Linked DNA regions of Metallumcola ferriviriculae. The protein of the gene in region 2 interacts with the protein of the main gene of each other region in a pairwise test. Links are inferred from orthologs where the notes say so. Each region holds a gene or a part of one and is shown on either strand. Other genes may lie near its edges.

Evidence for each region.
Region 1: the proteins of acpP (region 2) and MFMK1_RS16795 interact in binary tests that used the Escherichia coli proteins (3 or more experiments, as listed by UniProt). The link is inferred for Metallumcola ferriviriculae from one-to-one orthologs.

Annotation. Positions count from the first base shown.
Region 1 is NZ_CP121694.1:3,393,116-3,409,810, reverse strand. What follows is about bases 5,829-8,657. They hold MFMK1_RS16795 (acyl-CoA thioesterase), read left to right. Parts: upstream 5,829-6,953; coding sequence 6,954-7,361; downstream 7,362-8,657. Other genes in these bases: MFMK1_RS16785 (cyclodeaminase/cyclohydrolase family protein), read left to right, coding at 8,348-8,657; MFMK1_RS16790 (bifunctional 5,10-methylenetetrahydrofolate dehydrogenase/5,10-methenyltetrahydrofolate cyclohydrolase), read left to right, coding at 7,483-8,331; MFMK1_RS16800 (YegS/Rv2252/BmrU family lipid kinase), read left to right, coding at 6,054-6,950; nikC (nickel transporter permease), read left to right, coding at 5,829-5,870. In the rest of the region: MFMK1_RS16825 (ABC transporter ATP-binding protein), read left to right, coding at 46-1,014; MFMK1_RS16820 (ABC transporter ATP-binding protein), read left to right, coding at 1,080-2,063; MFMK1_RS16815 (ABC transporter substrate-binding protein), read left to right, coding at 2,146-3,780; MFMK1_RS16810 (ABC transporter permease), read left to right, coding at 3,964-4,968; more of nikC, read left to right, coding at 4,980-5,828; more of MFMK1_RS16785, read left to right, coding at 8,658-8,977; MFMK1_RS16780 (DUF6305 family protein), read left to right, coding at 9,254-9,832; MFMK1_RS16775 (sensor histidine kinase), read left to right, coding at 9,848-11,203; MFMK1_RS16770 (response regulator), read left to right, coding at 11,196-11,813; DNA helicase PcrA, read left to right, coding at 12,033-14,183; NAD-dependent DNA ligase LigA, read left to right, coding at 14,236-16,236; Asp-tRNA(Asn)/Glu-tRNA(Gln) amidotransferase subunit GatC, read left to right, coding at 16,383-16,670.
Region 2 is NZ_CP121694.1:2,052,721-2,066,992, reverse strand. The notes cover bases 11,566-14,272. They hold acpP (acyl carrier protein), read right to left. Parts: upstream 13,180-14,272; coding sequence 12,952-13,179; downstream 11,566-12,951. Other genes in these bases: fabD (ACP S-malonyltransferase), read right to left, coding at 13,983-14,272; fabG (3-oxoacyl-[acyl-carrier-protein] reductase), read right to left, coding at 13,246-13,986; fabF (beta-ketoacyl-ACP synthase II), read right to left, coding at 11,645-12,886; rnc (ribonuclease III), read right to left, coding at 11,566-11,640. Outside these bases: ffh (signal recognition particle protein), read right to left, coding at 1-38; YlxM family DNA-binding protein, read right to left, coding at 51-398; MFMK1_RS10320 (amidohydrolase), read right to left, coding at 505-1,809; mtnA (S-methyl-5-thioribose-1-phosphate isomerase), read right to left, coding at 1,806-2,849; mtnP (S-methyl-5'-thioadenosine phosphorylase), read right to left, coding at 2,859-3,647; signal recognition particle-docking protein FtsY, read right to left, coding at 3,644-4,570; MFMK1_RS10300 (peptidase S7), read right to left, coding at 4,712-5,842; chromosome segregation protein SMC, read right to left, coding at 5,931-9,506; MFMK1_RS10290 (elongator complex protein 3), read right to left, coding at 9,848-10,930; more of rnc, read right to left, coding at 10,930-11,565. UniProt on the Escherichia coli protein: Carrier of the growing fatty acid chain in fatty acid biosynthesis.

The DNA.
Region 1 (16,695 bases), 1.3 Mb from region 2 along the record:
GCATATTTCACAGAATATTATATTTTTTCCCTGGAGGGTTTGGTTTTGGCAGAAAAATTACTGCAGGTTAAGAACTTAAAAACGCATTTCTTTACGAAAGAGGGCGTAGTCAAGGCTGTAGACGGAGTAGACTTCGATGTGGAAAAAGGTCAGACCCTTGGTATTGTTGGGGAATCCGGTTCGGGCAAGACAATTACGGTAATGTCTTTATTAAGGTTAATCCCGCAGCCTCCGGGTAAGATTGTTGACGGGGAAGTGCTGTTTAAAGGGGAGGATTTGCTAAAAAAGACAGAGAAACAGATGCGGAAAATTCGAGGAAATGAAATATCAATGATTTTCCAAGACCCGATGACTTCCTTAAACCCTGTGATGACAGTGGGTCAACAGATTATCGAGGCCGTGACCTATCATCAAAAGGTTACTAAGAAAAAGGCCCGGAAAAAGGCTATTGAGGCGTTAGGCCTAGTGGGGATACCGGAACCAAGCCAACGGGTGGATGACTACCCACACCAATTTAGCGGCGGTATGCGACAGCGCGCTATGATTGCTATGGCCTTGGCCTGCAATCCCGAACTGCTAATCGCTGATGAACCGACAACGGCTCTGGATGTTACCATCCAGGCGCAGATATTGGAACTGATGCAAAAGCTGCAGTCGGATTTAGGTACTTCAATTTTGCTGATTACCCACGACTTAGGTGTAGTAGCGGAAAGCTGTCACCAAGTGCTGGTAATGTACGCCGGTAATCCGGTAGAGAAAGCGGATGTGGAAAGTATCTTTGAAAAGCCTAGGCATCCATATACTTTGGGATTATTACATTCTTTACCGAAGTTGGGTGAAGAACAAAGGGAAAGGTTAAGGCCTATTGAAGGAAACCCACCTAACTTAAGTTCCCTGCCCGATGGCTGTAACTTCGCACCGAGGTGTGATCGGGCGGAGGAGATTTGTCTTAAATCTGAGCCCCGGGTAAAAGAGGTGGAACCGGGTCATTGGGTTAGTTGTCACTGTTTATAAGATTAAAGGTTATTCGAACACTTATTTTAAGAGCTTATAGAACACGCATTTCAAGGAGTGTTATCATGGCAGGAAATATCTTGGAAGTTCATTATTTAAAAAAATACTTTCCCATTCACGCCGGTATTGTGTCTCGGCAGGTAGGAGCAATAAAAGCCGTTGACGGTGTTTCTTTTACTGTCAGGGAAGGGGAAACACTAGGGTTGGTAGGAGAAAGTGGCTGCGGCAAGTCTACCACCGGCCGTACCATTCTTCGGCTGCTTGAGCCGACTGCGGGAAAAATTATTTTTCAAGGTAAAGACATTACTCATTTGAATGCAAAAGAACTTCGACCCATTCGCCGGGAAATACAAATGGTATTCCAAGATCCTTATGCATCGTTAAACCCGCGAATGACCGTTGAAGAGATTATTTCCGAACCGATGCTGGTACATGGACTTGGTAACAAGAAAAGCCGCAGCAAAAAGATTCATGAATTATTAGACGTGGTGGGGTTAGCAGGGTACCATGCTCGTCGATATCCTCACGAGTTCAGCGGCGGGCAGCGTCAAAGGATTGGTATTGCTAGAGCTCTGGCTGTTAATCCCCGTATGATTATTTTTGACGAACCTGTCTCCGCGCTTGATGTATCGATTCAGGCGCAGGTTATTAATCTGATGGAAGATTTGCAAAAGGAATTCGGCTTGACTTTTATCTTTATCGCTCACGATTTAAGTGTTGTGAAACACATCAGTGATCGTGTGGCAGTGATGTATTTAGGTAGAATAGTTGAGCTGGCGGAATGGGAGAAACTCTATAAAATGCCCATGCACCCGTATACGCAAGCATTACTATCAGCAATTCCTGTACCTGATCCTAAGCACAAGAAGGAGCGTATCATTTTAAGCGGCGATGTACCCAGTCCGGGCAACCCGCCTAGGGGGTGCCATTTTCATAACCGGTGCTGTCATGCTAAGGAAAAATGCCGTCAAGAGATACCTGTGCTAAGAGATTGCGAGAATGGACATTTTTCGGCCTGTCATTTGACCAGTGCAGTTAAAAGTGCCTAACTATTGGTTCCCAAGGAGGTGGTGCACCAGTCGGTATAATTAGGGAAGTTTGACCAAAGAAAATATAAGGAGGTTTTTAGAAATGAAAAAAATTAATAGCAAGCTTATTCTTTTACTAGCGCTGCTGCTGGCCATGAGTCTAGCGGTTGCCGGTTGTGGTGGCAATGGTGCCGCTCCTGACCAAGACCAAGCAGGAAACGACCAACCGCAAGCTGCCAAAGAAAAGGTATTGGTATGGGGTCGCGGTGGAGATGCTTCCGGACTTGATCCGTCTAATGTTACTGACGGTGAGTCGGCAAAGGTAACTATCAATATGTATGAAGGTCTGGTTGCTTATAAGCAGGACAGCACTGAAGTTATTCCTGCGTTAGCAAAAGATTGGAAAGTTTCCGAAGACGGTAAGACTTGGAGCTTCTTCCTGCGTGAAGGCGTTAAATTCCACGACGGCACTGATTTCGATGCCGAGGACGTAGTATTTAATTTTGAACGTTGGATGAATGAAGGTCACGAGTATCATATCGGTGGAGAATTTGAATATTGGGGATATATGTTTGGCGGTTATCCCGGGGTTGTTGAATCAGTAAAAGCAACAGACCAATATACTGTTGAGTTTACTCTGAACAAGCCCATGGCTACTTTCTTGGCTAATGTGGCTATGTTCCCGTTTGGTATTGCCAGCCCTGAGGCCGTTAAAGAATTCGGCGAAGATTACTTCAAAAATCCGGTAGGTACCGGTCCGTTTGAATTCGTTGAATGGGTACCCGATAGTAAGATTGTACTGAAGAAATTTGATGGTTATTGGGGAGATTCAGCTAAGGTTGACAAGCTTGTTTTCCGTTCTATCCCGGATAACTCCGCTCGTTTGATGGAATTACAGGCAGGAAGCATTGATATAATGGACGGAATTACACCTGATGATGTAGCAACTATTAAGAGCGATGACCAATTTCAGTTGATACTGAGACCAAGTATGAATGTTGGCTACTTGGCTATGAATGTAGAGAAAGAACCCTTTGATGATGTGAAAGTACGCCGGGCAGTAAATATGGCTATCAACAAGAAGCCCATTATTGATGCCTTCTTTGCCGGGCTGGCTAAACCGGCTAAAAACCCACTGCCGCCTTCTCTGTGGGGCTACAATGATGCAGTTGAAGACTATGAATATAATGCCGAGCAGGCAAAAGCTTTATTAGCTGAAGCAGGATATCCAAACGGTTTCAAGACAACCCTTTGGGCTATGCCTGTGCCGCGCCCTTACTTCCCGCAGCCCCAGAAAATTGCTGAGGCTATGCAGGCAGACCTGATAGAAGTGGGTATTGATGCAGAAATCGTGAGCCACGACTGGACTACCTACCTCAAAAAGACCGAGAGTGGCGAACATGATATGGCTATGCTGGGTTGGACAGGTGATAACGGTGACCCGGATAACTTCCTGTATGTCCTGTTAGACAAAGACAATGCTGTAAAAGGCAGTGCAGGAAATATTGCTTTTTATAAGAACGACGAAGTCCATGATCTGTTAATTAAAGCTCAGCAGGAAATGGATCAGGAAGTACGTGCTGATCTCTATAAGCAGGCACAAGAGATCATTCACGATGACGCTCCATGGGTTCCCATGAGCCACTCAACACCGCCTATCGCGGCCAAAAAAGGTGTTTCCGGTTATGTACCTCATCCTACCGGTGTAGAGAGTCTTGTTACTGTTGATAAGAATTAATAAGGAATAGTTACTAGTTGTAAAGGGCAGTGTTTGAGATACTGCGCTGCCCTTTATTTATCTACGTCAGAAAGTATAACTTTCTGACTGTATAAGTGCAAGTAGCCTTCCGGCTGCGTCAAAGGCATGGCGCAAGCCAAGTTTTTCTAAATGACTAGCCCCTTAAACTTGAGGTGACAGTAAATGATTAAATACATTATCAGAAGACTGGTTATGATTATCCCCGTACTGGTGGGTGTGTCTATCCTGGCCTTTTTATTAATTCATCTTATCCCCGGCAACCCGGCTGTAGCTATGTTGGGCGAACGAGCAACGCCGGAGCAAATCGCACACCTGGAAGAAGCATTAGGGTTAAATGATCCTATTTATGTTCAGTACGGTCGATTCATGGGGCGAATATTACATGGTGACTTCGGGCGTTCTATACATTCCAATAGCTCAGTGCTATGGGAGATGGGAGTACGTTTTCCCGCTACTATAGAATTAACTATGGCGGCCATGTTTGTTGCTGTAGTGGTGGGTATGGGAGCGGGTATCATTTCCGCCGTAAAACCCAATTCTATTTTCGACCATATTTCCATGGGAACGGCGTTGGTAGGCGTTTCCATGCCCATATTTTGGCTAGGATTGATGATGATTTATTTATTTGGAGTGCAATTGAAGATACTGCCGCCGTCAGGGCGGTTGGACGTAGCCATTACCTTGGAACGGGTCACGAATTTTTATGTACTGGACGCTATCATTACTGGTAACTGGGTAGCTTTTAAAGACGCTCTGCTGCACTTGGTAATGCCGGCTGTGGCATTAGGTACTATTCCCATGGCTATGATCGCCAGGATGACCAGATCCAGTATGCTGGAAGTTATGCGGCAGGATTATATCCGTACTGCCCGAGCCAAAGGTTTGGCTGAAAAAATAATCATTCTAAGGCATGCCCTGAAAAATGCATTTTTACCTGTACTGACGGTAATAGGGCTTCAATTCGGCTATCTCCTCGGTGGTGCGGTAATGACTGAATGGATTTTCTCCTGGCCGGGGATTGGGCGTTGGATTTTCTTGGCTATTGGCGCACGGGACTTCCCCATCGTACAGGGAGGAATCTTGCTGATAGCGACAGTATTTGTGATTGTTAACCTACTGGTGGACGTGTTATACACGTTAGTCGACCCCAGGATACGCTTCGATTAGGGAGGGATATGATGAGCACTCAATTAGCAGCAAAGGAAGTAGAACTTGAAGAACGTCAGTCCCGAGGCATTTGGGGAGACGCTTTTGCTCGGCTCCTCCGACAGAAGTCCGCCGTGGTAGGGTTGATTATCGTTTTGGTATTGATTTTAGCAGCACTTTTTGCGCCTGCCATTGCGCCGTATAATCCGGAAAAGGGCGAACTGGTACAGCGGCTGCAAGCACCATCGGGGGCAAACTGGCTGGGTACTGATGCTCAAGGAAGGGATATTCTCAGCAGAGTTATTTTCGGTTCACGCATTTCTATTCAAGTAGGAATGATTACTGTGGGTATTTCTCTGGTAATAGGTACTTTTTTGGGGGCTGTTTCCGGTTATTATGGCGGTGTTTTAGATATGTTGGTAATGCGCTTTATAGACATGATGATGGCTTTCCCATATATTTTGTTGGCAATCGCCATTACCGCAGTGCTTGGGCCTAGTCTGGTCAATGCAATGATTGCTATTGGTATTGTAGGCATACCTATTTATGCCAGGGTGGTCAGAGGTGCTGTTTTGTCAGTGAAGGAACAAGAGTATGTGGAAGCAGCTAGAGCAGCCGGGTGTTCTGATGGGCGGATAATTTGGCGGCACGTACTGCCCAATTGTATTGCGCCTATAATTGTGCAGGCCACACTGGGCGTAGGGACTGCAATCCTAGACGCTGCCGGCCTAAGCTTTTTGGGTTTAGGAGCAAAACCGCCTAAGCCGGAATGGGGCCTGATGCTCAATCAGGGAAAAGATTCGTTGCAGACCGCTCCGTGGACTGTGATGTTTCCGGGATTGGCTATTCTTTTGGTAGTGTTGGGCTTTAACCTGTTAGGTGATGGACTTAGGGATGCTTTAGATCCACGCCTGAAAGAATAATGAAGGTATTTTTAAAACATCAGAGAGAGAATTTCCAATTTAAGACTTGTGGTTGAGCACGCTGTATGAAACAGCGTGTTTTTTGTACTTAAAGAAGGAAAATTCCTTGTCCGGGTATAACATTCTTTGTAGGGTTTTTTTTATTAAGGCGGTTAGTTGTTCATTCAGGGGGGTAGGAGAGTTGTGGGGAAGAAATATGCCAAGTTGGTGTACAATCCTGTTTCCGGGGAGGGCAGCTTTGCTCGTAATTTGGATAATGTCATAAGAGAATTTCAGACAGGTGGTTGGCAGCTGTCGCTTTTGCGTACGCTGCCGGATGTACCTGTGGAAGCGATGTTTACTGGGGCTGACGAAGATAAGTTTGATGCCATTTTTGCGGCCGGTGGAGATGGAACGCTGCATCAGACGGTAAACGCGATGCTTAAGCATAATATAAACTTACCTTTAGGGATACTTCCGGTAGGGACGGTTAATGATTTAGCTACTTTTCTAGGTATTCCCGATGGTATTGGCGAGTGCTGTCGGGTTATTCTTCAAGAAAACCTGACGGATATTGATGCCGGGCACATAAACGATAGATACTTTCTTAATGTGGCCAGCGGTGGATTATTGACCGATGTACCGCATAATACACCGGCACGCTTAAAGAATATGCTGGGTCGTTTAGCTTATTATGCCAAGGGTTTGGAAAGCCTGCCCAAGTTTCGCCCAATACCTCTTCGAGTTATGGCACAACACGGCAGATGGGATGACAAGTTTCTGCTCTTTTTAGTGCTAAACAGTACTTCTGCCGGGGGTTTTAAGCGTCTGGCGCCAAAAGCATCTATTCAGGACGGGCTGTTGGACGTTTTGTTAATTAAAGAGTGCCCGTTTGCTGAGCTGCTGCCGCTTTTTTTACGCATCCTGCGCGGGCAGCATCTTAATAGTCCGCATGTGGTCTTCTTCCAAACAAAGGAATTAACCATAGAAAGCAGCCAGACTGTGCATACTGATTTAGACGGGGAATTGGGGCCAAGCTTACCTTTGTCGGTGAAGAGTATGCCAAAAGCATTGCAGATTTTTGTTCCAAAAGGGAGGTGACTTATGACAGTAGAATTAAGAGTCCGTTATCAAGAGACGGACCAAATGGGAGTGGTATATCACACCAATTACCTGATATGGTGTGAAATGGCCAGAACCGAGCTGCTGCGCGGTACCGGCATGACCTACAGGGCCATGGAAGAAGACGGAATTTATCTGCCTGTTGTGGAGGCAAACTGCCGTTATAAATTTCCTGCAGTCTATGATGATGAAGTCATTGTCAAAGCATCGATTGTGAGGATTACCGGGGTTAGGTTAGACTTCCACTACCAGATTATCAGAAAAGAGGATGGTTCTCTGCTGGCTGAGGCCGCAACATATCATGCCTTTGCCAATGAAGGGGGTAGTCCACTAAACATCAAGAAAAAGGCGCCTCAATGGTGGGAACGCCTGCAAAAACTGGAAATCTGAGCAGCGGCCGTCCCTCTTCGGGGAAAATTAACAGGTAAGTCAAGACATTTTGGTAAATATTTGGTATCATGAATATGTTAAAGGGAACAAAATATTTAAAAATAATAAGGAGTGACTATGCATGGGTGAAATTATTGATGGCAGAGCGATCGCTAACGAAATTAAGGAAGAGGTTAAAGCCGAGGTTGAACAGTATAAACAGCAGGGAATAACCCCTAAACTTGATGTTGTCTTGGTTGGGGATGACCCTGCTTCAATATCTTACGCTCGCTCAAAGGGTAAAGTAAGCGATAAGTTAGGGGTGGCCTATGAACTACACACATTGCCGACGGACACTCCTGAAGCGGATGTATTGCAGCTAATAGAACGCCTTAACGGGGATGAAACGGTACATGGTATCTTGGTAGAATTACCCCTGCCGAAGCATATCGATAAAGAAAAGGTTATGGAAGCAGTTGACCCCAATAAGGATGTTGACGGTGTGCATCCTATCAACCGTGGGTACATAATGAGTGGACAGGAAGGTCTTTTCCCGGCTACGCCTCAATCCTGTGTTGAGATACTGTTAAGAAGCGGTGTAGAGCTGCAGGGCAAACATGCTGTACTTGTCGGGCGTGGTGAAACAGTGGGCAAGCCTTTGTTCTTCATGCTGCTCAAGCATAACCCTACCATGACTGTCTGCCATTCAAGAACCAAAGATCTAGCAAGTTTTACCAAGCAAGCTGACATAGTTATTGCTGCAGTGGGACGTGCCAAGATGATTACCGGCGATATGCTTAAGCCCGGCGCTGTTGTGATTGATGCGGGAATTAATCAAGCTGAAGACGGCGGCCTTTGCGGCGATGTGGATTTTGACAGTGCTAAAGAAGTGGCAGGTAAGATTACACCTGTTCCCGGCGGAGTAGGTTCGATGACCACCGCACTGATTTTAAAGAATGTGCTGAAAGCTATAAAAAAGCAGCAGGGATAAAAAGGGAGGGGTAAAAATGAGTGAAGTTTATCAGTGGACCTTTCGTAAGCTAATTGACGAATCAGCATCAGATGCGCCAACCCCAGGCGGCGGCAGTGTCTCCGCCCTGGTGGCTAGTCTCGGAACAGCTATGGTAGCTATGGTTAGTAATTTAACAGTGGGAAAAGAAAAGTACGCCGACGTTCAAGATGAGGTTAAGGAAATCAAGGATGAAACCTATCAATTGCTGGAAAAACTTGAAGAACTTGTTACCAAGGACATTGCCGCCTTCGGCGAATTCATGCGGGTCTTGAAAATGCCTAAGGGAAACGATGAAGAGAAAAAAATTCGCTCTGCAGAAATGCAAAAGGCATATATTTATGCCACGGATACGCCATTGGAAATCGCTAAGACCTGCCTGGAAGCACTAAAACTGGCTGACAAACTTTCCCCCATTGGCAATAAGGGCGCTATCAGTGATGTCGGGGTAGCTGCCTATGTAGGTGAGGCAGCATTGAAAAGTGTATTGTTAAGTGTGGATATTAATCTCCCTGGTATAAAAGACCAGGATTATACTGCTAAGGCCGTGAAAGAGAAGGAAATGCTTATCTCTGAGGCGGAGACGTTAAGGGAAAAAACAATCAAAGTAGTCCAAGAGAGAATGTAATCTTTAAAATATAAGAAGTGCGCCAATAAGTTAACGCCGGTGATGTCTTACACCACCGGCGTTAGCTTTTTTAATGTATAGACTTCCATGCCGCTGGTGCGGCACCATCAATTAAATGAAAATGGGTATTTTCAGGACTGGAAATTATGGGTGGCAACGAAATCGCTTTTCGTGTTTTACGAGGTGCCTTGTTAAAGAAAAGGAAGCTGGGTATAAATATTTGTAGGACTTTAGTGATTTAATGGCGAATAAGTGGTACAAGTGCGAGGGATAAAAATGAGAAAAACTACTTTTATGATACTACTTATTATGGCTCTGCTCATAAGCGGTTGCGGTAAATCTGTCGAAAAGCCTTTTTTGATGCCGCATTTGCCCCAGCCAATTGCACACGAGAGGGCAATTATTACCCCGGCGGGGCAGGGATCCGAAGGTTTAATCATTTCCGAACTGGCTTCAAAACTTTATATTAGCAACCGATTTTGGCGTAAGGTGCGAGGTCAGGACTTAAGTGACCGCTATGACTGCATTATCATTAGCTTAGGAATGTCCCACCGTGGTATGGACCGATTGGGTGTCACTCTGCCGGAAGAAAAAGAACGGCTGGTTTCTTTGGCCGCTGATGCTCAAAAAAGGGGCATGGCGGTTGTGGTAGTAAGCATGAGCAGGCAGCGGCGGTATCAGGGGACGGATGAAATAGCCAAGGCCATTGCCCCATTCATAGACTACTATTTAATTATTGGCGATGCAAACCATGATAATTTTTTTAGCAGGTTAGCTGCCGCTGGGGGAGTGCCCATTACCGTGGTGAAGGACTTTGACAGGGCCAAAACCCCGATAAACTCTATTTTCCGTTAGCGGGGCGTGATTATTGTGACCACATTGGTGGATAGGGACAAACTAATTCAAGGTATTTTGATTGCGGGGTTTGCCATCCTGCTGCAGCGCTTCCTGGAGCAGCCCTATTGGCAGGTACTTACCAAACTAGATGAAAGCATCACTAGGGGAGACAGCGGACGTCTAATTATAGCTGCATCTTTCATGGTGGGGCTTAATGCTCTGCGTGCTCTGCCTGTGTATGTAGGTGCTTTTAGGGCTGTTGAAGGCGTAGACAGCAAGCAGAAACCAATGGCCATACTGGTAGCCGGGAGCATTATTTCTCTAACCTTTACTTTACTGTATTTGCTGGAGCAGGGGCAGTGGGAATGGGGTGTGCCTCTGGCAGTTTTTCTTGGTGCTTCAGGTCTATTTCTGCTATGGGGCCGTGGAGTGCTAAAATTTTGGCATAAGGTGATTATCATTGGTCAGCTTTTATTGGGTTCTTATTGGTTAGCTATTGCCCCGGTGCTAACGCCCGTTGGCTTTGGAGCGGGGGAATTGTCGACAGGGATTAAGTTGGCGGGACAGTTTTTAAATGCTGAGAGTACGTTGAACTTTGTCAGTGTTGCCTTCTTTCTACCGCTGATAACTATCGCCATAGTAACTACAGGACTGATTGACAATTATCAAAAAATAATTCAACAGATTAATGAACGTAAAAAGAGGGAAAATCAAATGCAGCGGGTACAGCTGGCTGCTGCTGAAGCGAGGGTACTCCAAGAAATGCATGCCTTGGTACATGATTTAAAAACGCCCCTAACCACTATCAGGGGGCTGAATTCATTGATAGAAATGACCGCAGCCAATGATAAACAGGCAGAATATGCCGGTAGGATTGAAATAGCTGCCGAAAACATGAATGGAATGATTTCGGAAATATTATATGAGGATGTACGGGAACCCATTACTATACATTCATTGATAAACTATGTCCGGGCACAGATTATCCCTGAAGAATTGGAGCAGCGCTTTCACTTTGATGTGGGGCAGGATATGCCTAAAATTAGCGTTAATAAAGTACGATTGGCTAGGGCATTGGTTAACGTGATTGATAATGCCGTCAGGGCCACCCGTCAGAATGTTGCCGGCAGAGTGGATATCTTAGCGGTAAGAAATAACGGTGGGGTGGAATTCAGCATCAAGGATAACGGTGATGGCATGTCGGAGAAAGAGCTTGATATGATTTGGCAGCCCGGCTACAGTTCGCGAAATTCATCCGGTCTGGGGCTGACATTTGTTCGTAAAGTGGTAGAGAACCATGGCGGTAGTATAGAGATTGACAGTCAACCGGATAAGGGCACTGTGGTACGGATTACAATTCCCGATGGCAGGGGTGATGGGCATGACTAAGATTTTGATTATCGATGACGAGGAAGACATTCGCTATACCCTTAAGGAGATATGTTCTCTTTCCGGTTGGAATACTTGTGAGGCGGTTAACGGCAACATGGGCCTGAAGCTGTTTAAAAAAGAACGGCCGGATTTGGTATTAGTGGATTACCATATGCCTGAATTAGACGGACTGGCTACCGTTAAGGCGCTGCGCAAATTATCCACGGAGGTGCCTATAATTGTCTTAACTGTGGATGAACGGCAGCAGGTTGCCGATACATTCCTCGATGCCGGGGCCAGCGATTTTGCTTTAAAGCCGATCAAGGCGCCTGATCTTATCAGCAGGTTAAAGGTGCATCTAAGTATCCTTAAAAGTACCCAGGGACAAGTGGAAGATGATGATGTTTATACTGTTAAGGGAATTAGTAAAGCTACATTGAAGCTGGTTGTGGATTATCTTAAGACCTGCAGTAACGGTGCCTCAATTGAGGAAATAACTGATGGGGTTTGTTTGGCGTATCCTACGGTGCACAGATATTTAATGTATCTTGTGGACCGGGGGGATATATTGGTCCAAGCAGATTATGGGAAGGTAGGAAGGCCGAAAAACCGATACTATAATAAGTGAAGTATTCCCCATTCCGGGGAATACTTTTTCTTAGTCAAGTAAACGGAGCTCCTGTTGTAATAAGGGTTTAGTTAAGAATTTGACCCTTTACGAGGGTGGGGGTATTTAGCCCCGTCTGGATTTTAAGAAATGAAGCAGCTTTTCTTCTTTAAGCGGCAGGAAACGATTGTGACTGTTTCGAAATAATAGGGGAATAGTAGTAAATAAGGGGGAAAAGTTTTGAGCCGTTTATTAGAGCATTTAAACACTGAACAAAAAGAAGCGGTAACCTCAGTATCAGGTCCGCTTTTGATAATTGCCGGTGCTGGTTCGGGTAAGACTCGGGTTATCACGCACCGTATTGCGTATTTATTAGACGAAATGGATGTAGACCCCGGGAGGATATTGGCAATCACCTTTACCAATAAGGCGGCAAATGAGATGAAAGAGCGTTTGGAAAAACTGCTCTCTTATCCGGTGTCCGGTATGTGGGTCAGTACCTTCCATTCGGCTTGCGTGCGTATTTTACGCCGGGAAACGGACCACCTGCCTTATGGCCGAAACTTTGTCATCTATGATGCTGCGGATCAGCGGACATTACTTGGAAGCTGTGTCAAGGAACTGGGGCTGGATGAAAAACGTTATACTCCTCGAGTAATAGCGGCTAAAATATCTAATGCCAAAAACCAGCTATATACTCCGGAGAAGTTTAGGCAGAAGGCTGATGACTTTTTTGATGAGCAGGTGGCCAAGGTTTATACTTTATACCAGGAAAAGTTATTTAAGTATAATGCCATGGATTTTGATGATTTAATTATGCAGACTGTACTGATGTTTAGCCGTAAGCCGGAAGTACTTGCATATTATCAAAATCGGTTTCAATACATTTTAGTAGATGAGTATCAGGATACAAACCATGCCCAGTACATACTGGTTAAACTCCTGGCTCAGCAACACGAAAATATCTGTGTTGTGGGAGACCCGGACCAGTCAATCTACGGCTGGCGGGGTGCGGATATCCAGAATATCCTTGATTTTGAACATGATTATAGCAGTGCAAAGGTAATTCGTTTGGAACAAAACTATCGGTCCACCCGCAATATTCTCGGGGCTGCGAACGAAGTTATTAAGCAAAATATGGGCCGGAAGCCTAAGAATCTTTGGACAGAAAATGAAGAGGGCCGGAAAATCATCAAGTACCAGGGTGAGGACGAGCGGGCTGAAGCACGGTTTGTGGCGGAAGAAATTTTTCGTCTACACCAAGAGGGTTTTAAATTGGGGGATTGTGCCATCCTCTATCGGGTACACGCGCAGTCGAGGGCTTTAGAAGATTGGCTCCTTAAGGGTAATATTCCTTACGAGGTACTGGGGGGGGTGCGATTTTATGATCGCAAAGAGATAAAAAATATTTTAGCTTACCTGCGGGTGCTGGCTAACCCGGCGGATGATATCAGCCTGGCCCGGGCAATCAATGAACCACGGCGAGGTGTTGGGCAGGCTACTTGGGAAAAGTTAGCTGCAGCTGCAGCTAACCAGAATCAGTCTGTGGCCCAGTTGATATTGACGGACATTAAAACTGTTGATCTGGGGGGGCGAGCCCAAAACGCCGTAAATGGTTTTGCCGTTTTGCTAAAGAAGCTGATGGATGCCAAGGTGAAGCTTCCCGTTACCCAACTAGTAGAAACGATACTTCAGGAAAGCGGCTATTGGGAACAGATGGAACAGGACAAGACCCCTGAAGGGCAGACCCGGCGGGAGAACATCCGTGAATTTATCACTGTTACCCAGGAATATGACCGTAACAGCGAAGAAAAAGACTTGGAAGGATTTTTAGCGGAGGTTTCTTTGGTGAGCGATATAGATAATTATGAGGGCGAGGATAAGGTGCCCATGATGACTTTACACACTGCCAAGGGTTTGGAGTTTCCGGTGGTATTTTTAGTTGGGCTGGAAGATGGAGTGTTTCCCAGTAATCGGTCGCTGCTTGAAGCGGAGCAGATGGAAGAAGAAAGACGCATTTGCTATGTGGGTATGACCCGGGCCCAGCAGCAGCTTTACCTAACCTACGCCTGGAGACGCCATATGTATGGCAATACCCAATATAACAGCCCATCGCGGTTTCTAAATGAAATACCACATCAGTTTTTCGGTGGCGATGCAGCTCCAAAGATTGCGGCGGCAAATAATAATGTGACACAAAGTGAAGCTGACAGTGAGGGCCGACAGATATTCAACCTGGGTGATAAAGTTTACCACGTCAAGTTTGGTGAGGGTTCGGTGGTAAAGGTGGTAGGCAGCGGCAGTGATGTCAAGGTTACGGTTGCTTTTCCTGACCAGGGCATTAAAGTACTGGCTCTGGCCTATGCACCGCTACGTAAGGTCAGTAAGTGAATGGAAGGGATGCCTTTTTCTAGGTATCGAATGCATGAAAGGGGTTGTCACTTTGAGTAGTGCAAGCATAGAAAATAAAATTAAGCAATTACGTGATGAGTTGGAGGATCATAATTACCAATACTATGTATTGGACCAACCGACAATTACGGACCGAGAATATGATGACAAACTGAGGGAACTGCAGCAATTAGAGGAAGAACATCCCGAGTCCCAGGACCCGCATTCGCCCACCCAGCGAGTTGGGGGCGCTCCTAGGGAAGGATTTACCACGGTAAATCATCCAATACCTTTGCTTAGCTTAGACAATGCCTTTGGGGAAGAGGAATTGTACCAATGGCACCGGCGAGTAGAGAAGTTAGCCGGAGAAGCTGTTACGTATATAGTAGAGCTTAAAATTGACGGTCTCTCTGTGGCCCTCACTTATGATGATGGCAGATTAGTTGTCGGTGCTACCAGAGGCGATGGCGAAATAGGGGAAGATATTACGGCCAACATCAAGACAATACAGTCTGTACCGCTGAAATTGCGACGGCAGGTGCAGCGCTTATTGGTTCGTGGCGAAGCATATATGCCCAGACCGGCATTTATCAAGCTTAACAAAAAGCGGCAGGAGGCAGATGAGGCGTTATTCGCCAATCCCCGTAATGCAGCCGCCGGGTCCTTAAGGCAGCTGGACCCCAAGGTGGCTGCTCAGCGAAATCTGCAGGTATTTGTCTACGACATTTTAGCAGTGGACGGGGAAGAACTGACTACCCATGACCAGGCACTTGCTCTCTTGCAGGAATTAGGTTTTGTTGTTAATTCCCATCATAAACTCTGTCACACTATTGAAGAGGTCTACCGTTACTGTCTGGAATGGACAGAGAAGCGGGAGCAGCTTCCATATGATATTGATGGTTTGGTGGTAAAGGTTAATCAGTTAGAGCTTCATGAAGCAATAGGGCGTACCGCTAAAAATCCACGTTGGGCAATTGCCTACAAGTTCCCTGCTGAACAGAAGGAAAGTATGGTACAGGATGTTTTTCTGAGAATAGGCCGCACCGGGGTGGTGACACCCACTGCCTTACTGGCGCCGGTACAATTGGCAGGCACTACCGTTACCAAGGCAACCCTTCATAATGAAGACTTTATTCGTGATAAGGATATTCGCATTGGTGACGCGGTAATAGTGAGGAAAGCCGGGGATATAATTCCCGAAGTAGTACAGGTATTACCTGAGAGGCGAAAAGGAAGTGAGGGTGAATTTAAGTTTCCCCAGTACTGCCCTGAATGTGGCGCGCACTTAAAACGGGCGGATAATGAAGCGGCGATTCGCTGTCAGGGAGGTTTGGCCTGTGGTGCTCAGGTCAGGGAAGGAATAATTCACTTCACCTCTCGTAATGCCATGGACATTGAAGGGTTAGGATCGAAGATGGTGGAACAGCTCCTTGATGCCGGTCTGATAAAGAACATTGCCGACCTATATTATCTTAGGCTGGAAGAACTGCTGGAGCTTCAACGCGTAGGAAACAAATCAGCCCAAAACCTCCTTGATGCTATTGAAAAAAGTAAGGATAACCCACTACATCAATTAATATTTGCTTTGGGCATCCGGCATGTGGGACTGGGTGCTGCAAAGGTATTGTCCAAACAATTCCATTCGCTGGACAATTTGGCTCAGGCCGGGGTAGAGGAACTCACCGCCGTTAGCGATATCGGCCCGAAAATGGCAGAAAGCATTGTCGATTTTTTCCAAGAAGAGAGAAACCAAGACGTTATTGGACGACTAAAAACCGCCGGGGTAAATACCCAGGCTGACCAAGGTACACAAGGGGGAGAGCTTGAAGGATTGACCTTCGTTATCACAGGCAGCATTCCCGGCTACAGCCGAAAAGACGTCCAGGACCTAATAGAATCCCGTGGCGGAAAAGCTGCCGCCGCAGTTAGCCGCAAAACCGATTATGTACTAGCCGGCGAAGATCCAGGTTTAAAAGCAGAAAAAGCCCGAACTTTGGGCGTGCCGGTATTGCAAGTTGAAGATTTGCTAAAAACACTGAACGGAATAACTTGACAAAATGGTGCCAGGCACCTTTTTGTCAAGTTATTGGCGCAGTTTGCCATATTAAGACAATATTTGCTATAATTAGCTCAGTTTTAAATGAGAGTTCTAATAATTTCTTTTAAGAGTAAAAGATACATATTATTGGAGGTGTAACAGTGAGTAATGTTAGCGGGAAAGATGTAGAACACGTGGCCATGCTGGCTCGGTTAGAGTTTTCTGCCGAGGAAGTAGAGGAATTCACTAAACAGTTAAATGATATCTTAGGCTATATGGACAAGTTAAATCAGCTTGACATCAGTGGTGTAGAACCTACTGCCCATGTGCTGGGGATAGATAATGTTATGCGTGAAGATATTACCCGGAAGTATTTTGATAACAAGACGGCCTTGAAAAATGCCCCGGATAAAGAAGACGGTATGTTCAAGGTTCCTAAGATAGTTTAATGTTTCTAAGCGTCTGTAGGCGTCG
Region 2 (14,272 bases):
TTCTGTAATTTTTCCGCTAATCCGGAAAAAACAGCCATTTAACTTCCTCCTTAGGGAATTAACTTCTCTTTAACAGCATCCAACATCTTTTTCCCGCGCTGCTTTAAATGGGGATCCTGGACTGCCTCATCTAACAAATTTTGCAAGCCGATAATTTCCAATGTAATATTTTCATATCGACTTATCAGCTTTATCTTATTTTCGTATTCTTGTAGAATTTTTTCAGTACGTCGCAGGTTATCATGTACTGCCTGACGGCTTACTGCTAATTGGTCGGAAATTTCCCCCAGCGACAAGTCGTGATGATAATAAAGCTCGATCATTAATTGCTGTTTTTCTGTAAGCAGCTCGCCATAAAAATCAAAAAGTCTAGCCATCCGGGTTGTTTTTACCAGCATATAATCACCTTGTGTAAAGTAATTTTGCTTGACACCAACCTATAATACAAAATATTCTTCAAAAAGTCAAGCCTGGCGAATCCTCCACTGTCTATTATGGTCATTTTTATTGAGATGGTCGTGTGAGTCTTACAGCCCTGTCCCTTATTTCCCTGAAAAGTTTTTCATCATCAATAGCCGCAACTTTGCCTTGTTCCATTACGATTTTACCATTAATCACCACGGTGTCTACATCCCCCGCTTGGGCAGCGTAGACAACATGAGCTGGAACATCATGTAACGGATAGAGATGCGGTTTTTGAAAGTCCAGAAGTATCACATCCGCCTTCATTCCAGGTGCTAAGACTCCCACTGGCAATCCTAAAGCCTGGCCACCGAATTTGGTGGCCATTTCCAAAGCTTGGTAAGAACAAATCACTGTTGGGTCTTCCTTATTTACCTTATGGAGCAAAGCGGCAGACCGCATTTCTTCCATCATGTCTAAATTGTTGTTACTAGATGCACCGTCTGTCCCCAGCGCTACATTAATTCCGGCCGATAGCATTTCCGGCACCGGAGCAATGCCACTGGCTAATTTCATATTACTTTCCGGATTATGAACTACTTTTACATCATTATTAGCTAGAATAGATATTTCTTCACTGTCTACATGAACGCAGTGAGCCGCCAGCACCGGAAAATTAAATAAACCTTGAGCCGCCAAGTGTTTTACCGGGGTTTTACCATAATTTTTGGTAATCTCTTCAACTTCTTGTTTCGTCTCTGCCACGTGAATATGAATGCCGGTGCCAAGTTCCTCCGCCAATTTCATTACCTTTTGCAAGTATTCCGGCGGGCAGGTATAAGGTGCATGAGGACCCAGCATAGTGGTTATTCGGCCGTTAGCCTGCCCTTGCCAATTCTCTACCAACTCCCTGCTTTCATTCAATGCATGTGTTCCGTTGGGAGCCATACCAACCATACCCCGGGAAAGCGACGCCCTGATACCGCTGTCCCTAACTGCCTTGGCAGCATCGTCCATAAAGAAATACATGTCAGCAAAAGTTGTTGTGCCACCGGCGATCATTTCTCTGGCGGCAAGCATTGTACCCCAGTAAACATCATCTCCGGTCAAATTTGCTTCCAACGGCCAAATCTTTTCTTCCAGCCACTGCATCAATGGCAGATCGTCAGCGAAACTCCGCAGCAAAGTCATGGCAGCGTGGGTATGGCAGTTGACAAACCCGGGCATAACCACTTTTCCCGCAGCGTCAATAACCGTATCCGGCCGCCAATCTGCCGGAATATCTCCTACAGCCCGAATTTTATTACCATCTATAAAAAGACCTCCTTGATAGTATAAGTCCCCTGCATCAGCTAAACTTTTTTCCATAGGAAGTAAAATACCGTTTTTTATTAATATTTTACTCATTGGCTGCCACCCCCGGTAATTTTCTTTAACTCCTCCTGATAAGGCGCGCTAACAACACCCTTATCAGTTATAATGGCACTAATCAACCGTGCCGTCGTCACATCAAATGCCGGATTAAATACCGGAATCCCCACAGGAGCCGTCATAATTCCGCCAATCCTACGCACTTCCTCATGATCCCTTTCTTCAATGACGATCTGACTACCGTCAGTAAGAGCCATATCAATGGTCGAGTACGGTGCCGCAACATAAAAAGGAATAGCATGTGCTTTGGCCAGCACAGCCAAAGAGTACGTGCCTATTTTATTGGCCACATCTCCATTGGCAGCAATCCGGTCCGCTCCAACTATCACTAAATCAATTTTCCCCAACTGCATTAAATAACCTGCCATACTATCGGTAATTAACGTTACCGGTATTCGATCCTCCTGCAATTCCCAGGCTGTCAATCTGGCACCCTGAAGCAGTGGACGGGTCTCGTCTGCAAAAACCGTTACCTGCTTACCATCAGAATGTGCGGTACGAATAACCCCTATTGCTGTTCCATATCCTGCCGTAGCCAGACTGCCTGCATTGCAATGTGTCAAAATTGCAGCGTTTTGCGGGATTAGTTTGCTGCCAAAATAGCCGATCTTTTTGTTTAACTCCACATCCTCCCGAAATATCTCCTCCGCCTCTTTTTCCAGTACTTTTATCACTGCTGCCGGAGTTTCATCCAAATGCACCGACATTGACTGCTGCATTCGCTTCACTGCCCAAAAGAGGTTTACGGCGGTTGGCCGCGTATTGAGAAGGACCTCCGCCACTTTCTCTAGGTGCTTTTTCAAAGCCGAAACATTGCCACCGCTAAATTCCATCGCCCCTAATACCATTCCGAAGGCCGCAGCAGCCCCGATAGCCGGTGCCCCCCTTACTTTCATAGTCCGGATAGCATCCGCAACAGCAAGATAATCAAAGCAATTAATTTGTTTAATTTCACTTGGCAGCTTTTGCTGATCCAGCAATAGTAATCGGTCTCCCTGCCAAGACATCGTTTCCACCAAGTTACTTCACCCCTGTAATTTTCTTTGGCTTGATACTGCATCAGTACAACTACACTGTTTCTTTTCCGCCATTTGCGTACTTTTGGCCAGTAAACGCTTGAGTTTGGCCTGATTTGCTGCCATTGTATCCAAAACCTCTTGATGGGTTAATTCAGTGTCAGAAATCCCTGCGGCAGAATTTGTGACTACTGCTACGGCACCATAACAAATTTCCGCTTCTCGTGCTAATACCACTTCGGGAACATTTGTCATTCCAACCACATCACCGCCTAACCGGGCAAACATAGCAACCTCTGCCGGAGTTTCAAACCTTGGTCCTTGGGTGCATATGTATGTGCCTTTTTCAACTAACGGCAGGTTTTCTGAATGAGCAGCCTCAATAAGCGTACCCCTAACCTCCTGGCAATATGGTTGGGTCATATCTACATGCACCACAGCATCTGCACCACCATTAAAAAAAGTATGTTTTCGACCAGAAGTAAAATCGATGAATTGATCCAGTATGACAAGCTGCCCGGGAGCGATATCTTCACGCAGCGAACCTACGGCTGCGGTAGCGATTATCATATCCACCCTGGTTTCTTTAAGCGCGGCGATATTAGCACGATAGTTTATTAAATGGGGCGGCAGCTTATGTCCTGCACCGTGGCGATTCAAAAAGACCACCTGATTACCCTCGGCATAGCCAGCCATCAATTTTACTTCTCCATATTTCGTCAAGACTCTTTGTTCCTCAGCATCTTGGAACAGTCCTGCATCATATAATCCTGTGCCACCAATAATCCCTATCTTCATTCACGAACCTCCTCACGACCGAACAGTGCCTTGGCAAATAACTCCGGTTGGAAAGGTCTTAAATCCTCCATTCCTTCCCCGATACCCACCAATTTTACAGGAATACCTAATTCATTAGCTACGCTTAAAACAACCCCACCTTTTGCCGTCCCATCTAGTTTTGTGAGAGCAATTCCGGTCACACCGACAGCTTCTTTAAATATTTTTGCTTGGGATATGGCATTTTGACCGGTAGTTGCATCCAAAACCAGCAGCACCTCCTGAGGCGCATCCGCTAAGTCTTTGGCTATCACACGATAAACTTTTTGCAGTTCGTTCATTAGGTTGGTTTTATTCTGTAAACGCCCGGCAGTGTCCACAATAACCACGTCATAACCTCTGGACCGCGCGGCATGAACAGCATCGTATGCCACCGCCGCCGGGTCTGAGCCGGCCTGATGTTTAATCACTGGGCATTCAACACGGTTTGCCCAAACTTCCAATTGCTCAATAGCAGCCGCTCTAAATGTATCACCGGCTGCTATCAGTACCTTTTTGCCCTCGCCTCTTAGCTGATATGCTAGTTTTCCAATGGTTGTAGTTTTTCCTGCACCATTGACTCCTACTACCATAATCACGGTAGGAGCATCAGCTAAATTAAGAGCAGCCCCTTCTCCTAACAGCTCCAAAACTAACTCTTCCAATACCAAGTGCAATTCTTCAGTTTCCTTTATTTGGCGGGACTTGACTTCTTCCCTCAACCTTTCCACCAACTGCATTGTGCTTTCAACACCTACATCACCTTGAATGAGGATTTCTTCTAGTTCCTCAAAAAAATCGTCGTCAAATTCCCTTTTGCCTGCAACTAATTGAGATATTTTACCAACGAATCCTTCCCTGGTTTTGCTTAATCCCTGTTTGAATTTATTAAATAACCCTGCCACAATCGTCCCTCCATTCTTTCAAAGTCCACAGCGACTTTGTAAAATACTTCTCCACCAGCAGGCTCTTTTCCTTTCCATTACCTTCCGAGCATTAAGGTATAAATTGAAAAACGGTTAAGGTCGAGACCTTAACCGGAATCATCAATTAATTTGAATAGGTTTACATAAACCCGTGTATTCCTGGGCAATGCCGAACTTTCTGTTACGTATTTCAGCTTCCCGCTCAGGCGTTTCTGCCTGAAAAAATTGCAGACCAAGCTGTTCATCTTCATCTGCCAATTGATACAGTTTGTCACCGCTTTCCACTACCGTGGCACCACGTATCTTGCCCTTGGCATCATGACCGATTGCGACAATCGCTCTTCCCCAAGTACCCGGGCCAGCATTGGCATCGCCAATATGCATCACGCCGGTACCGCCCGGGTGTGTATGTACTATTACAGCATCTTCCGGAACAAGCTCACTATAAATTTTGCGTAATGATTTTTGTGAAATATCTACGGCGCTGGAAGCTAATAGTCGTGAAGGGACAAAACCAATGCCTCCTTCAACTATCTGGCCCTGAGAAACCACCCGGCCGTCTTCAATTCTACCCATCATGGCAACTTCCCGCCCCTGACCAACCTCCATAGACCTGTCCACCAAATCTCTGGCCAGCCCTTTGTCAATGGCATTGATCTTAATGCGGGGAATATCGATAGTATGCTCGTGTTGACTGGTGTATTCGTCACTGCCGTTTTTATTACTGACACCCAGTTCAGTTGTCAATTCCAAATATTTAAGACTAAGTAAATTACTTTTTTTCAGAACTTCCTTTTCGTCATCCATAGTTACCGACCCTAATGTCGCCAAATTTAACATTTCTGATTCCGTGGCCAAATCAAAATATTCTTCCTTTGGCATGATTAATCCAATGCCGGCTAATCCATTATTTTTAACACCAATGCTTATGATAGGCAAGTTAAAAAAATCTACACCGGAAACGTCGGTAATTAAACCGGTTTTTCCGGGGCGTGTCATTATAAGCACAGCATTATCTGGGACCGACGACATTCCCTCTATTAACGATTTACCTTCCATGTTCGTTATATGGCTCAGCATTATTCTTAACGGAATGCCATTTAAACCACCATCAATTACTTTTGTGCTGGAAGAAACAAAGCCGGTGTCGTCAATAAAACCTAGACAACCCGCGTTTCTACCCTGACTTAACTCTGTCGTTCGCTGCACTAGCATGTCTACTATTTCCTGCGAAACAGCTTTTATTTCCATTCCCAAGCCTCCCCGAAAAATAATTTTTTGTGCACCCATACATATTTATTTTTCCCGGGGCGAAGGGAACTATGCAAGAATCAAATGGTTAGCTGACCCGACCGCTGCGTTCCAATTTTACCGATACAAGTTTTGATGTGCCGGTATTCTCCATCGTTACTCCGTAAAGATCGTCAGCACCTTCCATAGTTCCCTGGCGATGAGAAATTACGATAAACTGAGTGTTGACAGCAAAACCCTTTAAAACATCAGTAAAGCGGTCCACATTAGTTTCGTCCAAAGATGCATCAATTTCATCCAACAAACAAAAGGGACTAGGCCTATACTTCAATATGGCAAAAAGCAGTGCAATTGCCGTAAGTGCTTTTTCTCCACCAGATAATAGGGAAAGATGACTTAGCTTTTTTCCCGGAGGTTGGGCAATAATATCAATTCCGGCTTCTAATACATCTTCTGCTTCAGTAAGACGAAGTTCAGCGGTTCCGCCGCCAAACATTGTTGAGAACATTTCAGTAAAATATTGATTTACCCGATTAAACGTTTTACCAAACCTTGCTTTCATGATAGATTGCATTTCAAAAATTACTTTGTTCAAAGAATTCTTTGCCTCACGCAGATCAGAAAGCTGTTTGGTAAGAAATTCGTACCTTTCACTCACCCGCTGATATTCCTCAATGGCGCCAATATTAACAGTCCCCAATGCCTGCATCTCTTGACGTAAGCTGCGCAGCCTAGTGGTTAAGCCTCTAACCTCCAATTCGTCATCTTGGTCTAACAGCGCCTGCTCGTAGCTCATTTGATGGTTTTCCCATAATCGTGCACAATAATTTTCTTTTTCTGTTTCCCATTTGGCAAGTTTAATTTCTTTTTGATTTAATTCTATTTGCTGCTGCTGCAAACTTTTATTATTGAATTTGATTGTCTCTTCTAACTGTTCAATGTTGATTTTGCATTCATTTTTTTGTTCTTTAAGTCCCAACTCAGCCTCATGCAGCTTTTCCAGCAACAGTGCTAGTTCCTTGCTTTCTTTACTGAAATTTTCTAATTTTTGATTTATTAGTTGATTTTGTTGAACCAGCCTTTCTGATTCAGAGTTTTTCGCTGCCATATCCACAATTACATCATTTAATAGCCGTTCCTGCTGATTAATATCGTTATTAACTGACTGCTCTTGTTGTTCTAAAGCGGCCATTTTTACCTTTTTACCAGTTATAATTTCTGAAATAGTACTTTTCCGGGACTCCAAATTTCGGTTTGCCTCAGTTAGGCTTGCGAGGTCCTGCTCCTTGCTGGTGCGCTGTTGCTCTAAGCGGGATAGCTTCTCTTTAAGTTCAGTTTCTTGAGCTTCAATGGAAGATAAATCTTCTGACAACTGGGCTTCTTCCCATTCGAGACCAGTTGATACTTCCACTAAATTATCTATCTCCTTAGTTAAAGTCACTGCCGATCTTTCCAAAATATCTTGTTCCTTAAGTCTCTCTTCAATCAATTCCTTAAGTTCTGTTTCTTGACCATTAAAGCCAGCTAGTTTTTGCTGTTCTCTTATCATTTGGTCATTAATCTGCTTGAATTGACCTTGCAATTTCCCAAGCGATTTTTGCAGACGATTTATTTCACCTTCACGACGAATCAGGCCACTCTCCTTAGGACTGCTGCTCCCTCCGGTCATCGCTCCACCGGCATTGACCACTTCTCCCTCTAAAGTAACAATCTTCATTTTAAAGCCGTATTTTCTCGCCGCCGTCACAGCACTTCTCATGTCTTCGGCAATAATCACACTGCCAAGCAGGTGGTCCAATATCGGTTGATATCGTTCTGGAGCATTAGCCAAATCCTTCGCCACACCAATAATTCCGGCCATGGATACAATGCCGCTTAATTTACCGGATAATAGTCGAGGTCGTACCGTATCAAGAGGAAGAAAAGTAGCTCTACCACTGTTGTTGCTTTTTAAAAACTGGATGGCGCTTTGCGCATCAGTATCATTATTCACCACAATATTTTGGGCAGCGGCTCCCAGCGCTGTTTCTATCGCCAATTCATACCTTTCCGGTACCACAAAGAGTTGGGCTACGGCACCACAAATACCGGTCAAGCCCTGCTGTTGTTTCTCATGAGCCTGAAGAACCTTTCTTACACCACGGTAAAACCCGTCATAACCCTTACTAAGACCTTGTAGTGCTTCTAGCCTATTAGCCTTTTTACTTATTTCAATTTCCACCTGACGTCTTTGCAGTTCCTGCTGCTCTAATTCCCGTCCTAACGTTACAATTATTTCATCCAGATCCATCAGCTTCTGGCGGAAGTTATCAACCTTCTTCCCCTCTGATGCCATTCGTTCTTCTATATCAGCCAATGCTTTCTTTTTTTCAGTTAGTTTGTTTTGCAACTCACTTCTCTGTTTGAGAAACCGCTGCTCTTGTACACCATAGTTACGCCTGTTTTGGTCTTGTCTGGCCAACTCGTTTTTTACACTGCTTTCTTTGTGCAGCATATCAAAAATCTCGTTTTTCAAATTCTCTGCGTTTACGGCACCTGTAGAAAACTGATCAATCAGCTGCTGATAGTTGTTTTCTGTCTCAGTAACCTCACTAAACACTTTCTTAAGTTGATCGGCTATGCCTTGCTGCTTCTCCCTGATGCCAGCTATTAGTTCCTCTAACCGGCCTTTCTTTTCCTGCAGGCGTTCCTTTTCTTGAGATAATTGGTCTATTCTTTGGCTGCCGTTCTGACGTTTTTCCTTCTCTATACCCATAGAAGCTTCCAAATGCTGAAGTTCTTGTTCTTGACGGTAAAGGCGCTGCTGTATTTCACTAATCTTTTCCTCTAGCTGCTTTAAGTTGAGTTTGTTTTGCTCAAGGTCTGCTTCCATCAGATTATTCTGAGCTTCTCCCTCTTTCACTTCAAGCAGTAATTGCTCCCGTTGCTGTCCGGTTTGGTCCAGCTTCTCCTGTAGTTTGCCGATTTCCACCACGGCACCCTTGATTTCAAGTTTATCGTGTTTAGACTTCAGAGACTGGTATTGTTCAGCTCTTGACGCTTGTTCACCCAGCGGTCCTAATTGAGATTCAATTTCCTGAACCAAATCCTGGAGGCGCTCGATGCTCTGTTCCGTCCTATCTAATTTTTTGGCAGCTTGTTGTTGACGATATCGGTACTTACTAATGCCTGCTGCTTCTTCCAACAGAGAGCGCCTATCTTCGGGCTTAGAATTTAGAATTTCTTCTACTTTTCCTTGCCCAATTATAGAAAAAGACTCTTTACCCACGCCACTATCCATAAATAACTCATGAATATCCTTTAAACGGCAGGGCGTTTTATTAATTAAAAACTCGCTTTCTCCTGAACGAAATACGCGCCGAGTAATATCCACTTCATTGAAATCAAGAGGTAAATTCCCATCTTCATTGTTTAATACCAAAGAAACCTGAGCCATGCCTACAGGTTTTCGTTCTTTACTGCCGGCGAAGATTACATCTTCCATTTTATTACCCCGAAGTGACCTGGCGCTTTGTTCCCCCAGTACCCACCGCACCGCATCAGCGATATTAGATTTACCAGAACCATTTGGTCCCACCACAGCTGTAATGCCCGGGCTAAACTCCATTATTGTTTTATTGGCAAAGGACTTGAATCCTTTTATCTGTAGTTGTTTTAAGTACAACTTGTTCCCTCCCCCAAAGTTGACTATTACTTCCATTATTTTACCATAGCGGGTAATCCCTTACCAGTAACTAGCAGTTTCTATGTATCCTGGATTCCCGAAAAGTATAACGATGATGTCTAGAAGCATTGGAAACAGTAACCTTAAGCTCGTTACACATTTCATATGTGTAACGATGTGTCGAAAATGCTCGAATTCCTAAAAGTGTTGTTATTACAGAGCCTCAAGGGATTGCCTCGTTATATATTTGTAAGATCCGCGGGAATGCAGGATGTATAGGAAATTATCCACAACCCATAATTTCCTATACATCAAAAAAAATAGCCGTAACCCATTATCGATTACGGCAGAGATAAACCATATTCCTCTATTAACAGTGTCTTCATATCTAACTCACCTTTATTAGTGCCATTGACTAAAATGCTGACTCCATCACCACTAGAATCTCTATCCGGTTTAATCTCAAGTCCTATACCGGAATACTCATGTTCTAGGCGGATTTGGTTAATTCTTCGATATCCAATCATTGCTGATAAAGCTTGAGTAGATACTAAAAGCCTAACCATATCTCCCTGACAAAGATTTTGTCTCTTTAATAGCATTTTGGCCATATCATAATAAATACGCGTTTCTACCAAATGCCCCAATGCTTGGTGATACGGGCCCGCAACCACTTCTGCCTCCAACCCCGGCGACGGGTGAAGCCCCACACGAATAACGGGAATATCGTTAGCCTTCAATAACACCACCGCCCGCTTGCTGAAGTTTATAGCGGTTTCCAAGGTTAAAGGGCGATAGCCGATATCGGCTTGCATTGAAGCCAAAGTCGTATTTTTTAAAACAACTGTTGGATACAAGCGACAAAAATCCGGGTGAATCAGGACTGTTTTCGACACGGAAGTGAAATCAGAGCTCTCTGTACTGCCTGGCAATCCTGGCATCAGTTGAATACCTACCTGAAAACCATTGTCACGCAGCATCCTGAATGCCTCCATGGAATGCTGAGACGTATGTCCCCGGCCGGATAATGTTAAAACCTGGCTATCAAAGGATTGTACTCCCAGTTCCACCGTTCCTACAGCATAATCTTTTAGCACTTGTATTATGTCCTCGTCAATATAATCAGGTCTGGTGGAGATACGAATTCCATTAATAGCACCTGTCCGCAAGTACACATTTGCCTCCTGCAGAAACTGCTGCTGCCGGGCTTTAGGTAAACCGGTAAAACTGCCACCGAAAAAGGCAATCTCTTTTATTGCCTCAGATGGAATAGTTTGCAGATATGTATTGACAATTTCTTTTACAGCAGCTGGTTCCGGCTGGGATGCAGCACCGGAAATAGCATGTTGATCACAGAACGAACAGCGATGCGGACATGCTAAATGGGGAACAAATATTGGTATAATGTAATGTTTCTTATTCATCATTTTCTCTCATCAAACATTTCTAGGGCCGCTTTAGCAGCTTGCTGTTCCGCCTCTTTCTTGCTTCTTCCCTGGCCTTGAGCCAGCAGCTTATCTTTCAGAATTACTCCCGCTATAAACCGCTTATCATGATCAGGCCCAAATTCCTCTAAAATAGTATATTGTGCGTTATTAGTATACTGTTTTTGAATTCTTTCTTGTAGAACTGTCTTGTAATCGCCATAATTTCCACAACTGGAGGCTTGTTCAATTTCTTTATCCAAAATACCGTGGATAAATTTAGCGGCTTGTTCCATCTCCGCATCTAGATAAATGGCAGCAATTAGTGCTTCAAACGCGTCGGCAAGAATAGACGGACGCTGTCTACCACCAGTCATTTCTTCTCCCCGCCCCAAAAGAAGGTATTTTCCCAAGTCAATTTGCTGGGCGGCCCTGGCCAGGGCCGCTTCACAAACTACAGCTGCACGAATTTTAGTCAGTTCACCTTCAGGTTTGTCCGGAAAAAGGTCGTAAAGATATCGAGCAACCACCAAATCTAACACCGCATCACCCAAGAACTCTAATCGCTGATTATGGGCCAAACCTATGTTAGGATTTTCAAAGACATAGGTTGGGTGAACCAATGCCTGATTTATCAAATCAGCTGATTCCACGACAAGTTGAGAGCGAGTTATTAATTCTTGAAGCTGCCGTGCCCTGTTTTGCTCCATGTTTTCACCTTCTAAACTTCTTAAAAATAATTGTGGCATTATGACCACCAAAACCCAAAGAATTTGACAATGCCACTGAAACATCTAGCTCCCGACACTCATTGGCTACATAATCCAAATCACATTCCGGGTCTGGGTTATGATAATTGATTGTCGGAGGCACTTTGCTATTAGTAATAGCCATAGCAAGAATTATTGCCTCTATAGCACCTGCCGCCCCGAGTAAATGCCCGGTCATCGATTTAGTAGAACTTATTGCTAACTTCTTTGCGTTATCCCCAAATACTTTCTTAATAGCCATACTTTCAAACTTATCATTAAGTTCAGTAGATGTTCCGTGAGCATTAATGTAATCCACATCTTCCGGAAATAAATTTGCATCCTTTAGGGCCATATTCATGGCCTTAGCCGCTCCGGTTCCTTCCGGGGCGGGGGCTGTAATATGATGTGCATCGGCCGTACAACCGTACCCTACCACCTCTGCGTATATATTTGCTTCACGTTGTTGCGCGTGCTCCAGTGTTTCAAGAATTAAAACACCGGTACCCTCACTAAGTACAAAACCGTTTCGGGTTTTATCAAAGGGACGGCTGGCTCGCTGTGGGTCATCGTTATCAGTAGTCATTGCCCTCATGGCACAAAACCCTGCAAATGCCAGTGGAGTCACCGATGCCTCGCTTCCGCCGGTGATAACCACCTGAGCAGCGCCACGCTGCAATAGTTTGTATGCCTCACCGATTGCATTTGTCCCGGTAGCGCATGCATTGACTACTGTAAGGTTCGGACCGCGAGCCCCAGTATCAATTGATATTTGCCCTGCTGCCATGTTGCCAATCATCATAGGGACAAAGAATGGGCTGACCCGGTGTGCCCCCTTCTCGATTAAAACTTTGGTCTGTTCTTCAAAAGTCTGCATACCGCCGATACCGCTGCCAAAAATTACTCCAACCTGGTCCATATCCTCGCTGTCCAAGTCAATTCCTGAATCTTTGACAGCCATTCTGGTACCGGCTACCGCAAACTGAGTGAAACGGTCCATTCTTCGGGCTTCCTTGCGGTCAAAGTAGTCTTTTGGGTCAAAGTCCTTCACTTCGCCAGCAATACGGGTTGGTAGATCACTGGCATCAAACCGCGTAATATGATCCACGCCGCTTTGTCCCACCAGCAAATTGTTCCAAAAATTATCTTTTCCCGAACCTACCGGGGTGATCGGTCCCATTCCTGTTACCACAACTCTATGCTTCATACCATCACCTCCCCTATTTTAGAAAATCCCGCAGCATGCTACGGGATTTTAGCACTTACTTTACTTTACTTTCTTTGTTGAATATATTCTACAGCTGCACCAACAGTAGTAAGTTTTTCAGCTTCCTCATCGGAAATTTCCAAGCCAAATTCTTCTTCCATAGCCATGATTAATTCTACAATGTCTAAAGAATCCATCTCCAAATCTTCGAAAGAGGTAGTCATGCTCACCTCGTCGGCTTCAACACCTAACTGGTCTACTACAATTTCCTTAATCTTACCAAAGACATCCATCAGTGTCACCTCCCCTCATGAAATCTAATAGCTATATGTTGTATCGGTGTAGACGATAATGTATGTTTATACCATACCCCCGTCCACTGGAACTACTTGACCGGTAATGTACCCCGCCGCTGAAGATGCTAAGAATATTACCACCCCTGCAACATCATCAGGGCTGCCTGCACGGCCCAATGGAATTTGATTTTTTAGTTCACCTGCTGCCTCATCACCCAACTCAGCGGTCATGTCCGTTTCAATATAGCCAGGCGCTACGCAATTAACTAAAATGTTGCGGGAAGCCACTTCCTTGGCCATTGATTTGGTAAAACCAATTATACCCGCTTTAGCTGCTGAGTAGTTCGCCTGACCGGCATTGCCCGTCAAAGCAACCACTGATGTCAAATTGATAATCCTGCCCCATCTACTGCGCATCATAGATTTTAAAACAGCTTTGGAACAAAGGTAGGTTCCTTTTAGGCTAGTATTCACCACTTTATCCCAATCAGACTCTTTCATGCGAAGCAGTAATCCGTCGGCCGTTACACCAGCATTATTGACCAGAATATCTACGTCACCCAACATTTCTTTTATCTTGGCTATCATTCCCACTACATCTTGGGCAGAACTGACATCAGCCTGCACACTAAACGCTTCTCCCCCTGCGTCCCTAATTACCTTGACCACTTCTTCTGCAGCTGCTTCATTGGCTGTGTAATTAACGGCCACCTTAGCCCCTGCCTCAGCTAATTTAATTGCTGTAGCCCGGCCAATACCCCTAGACGCCCCTGTTACCAAAGCTACCTTACCCGCCACACTCATTGTTTCACCTCTTTAAAATAAGCTATTGTCTTTTCGAGACTGCATAAATCCCCAACATTTAGAACGGTTGCCTTTTTATCGATTTTTTTAACCAAACCACCTAGTACCCTGCCAGGACCAATTTCCAAAAAGGTGTCAACATCGTTCGCTAACAGCATCTCCACGGATTCATGCCACTGCACCGGATGGTCAACTTGAGCAACCAGCATTGATCTGGCTTCTTGCCCCATGGAGACTGCTTGAGCATTGACATTACTGATCACCGGTATACTAGGGTCTTTAAATT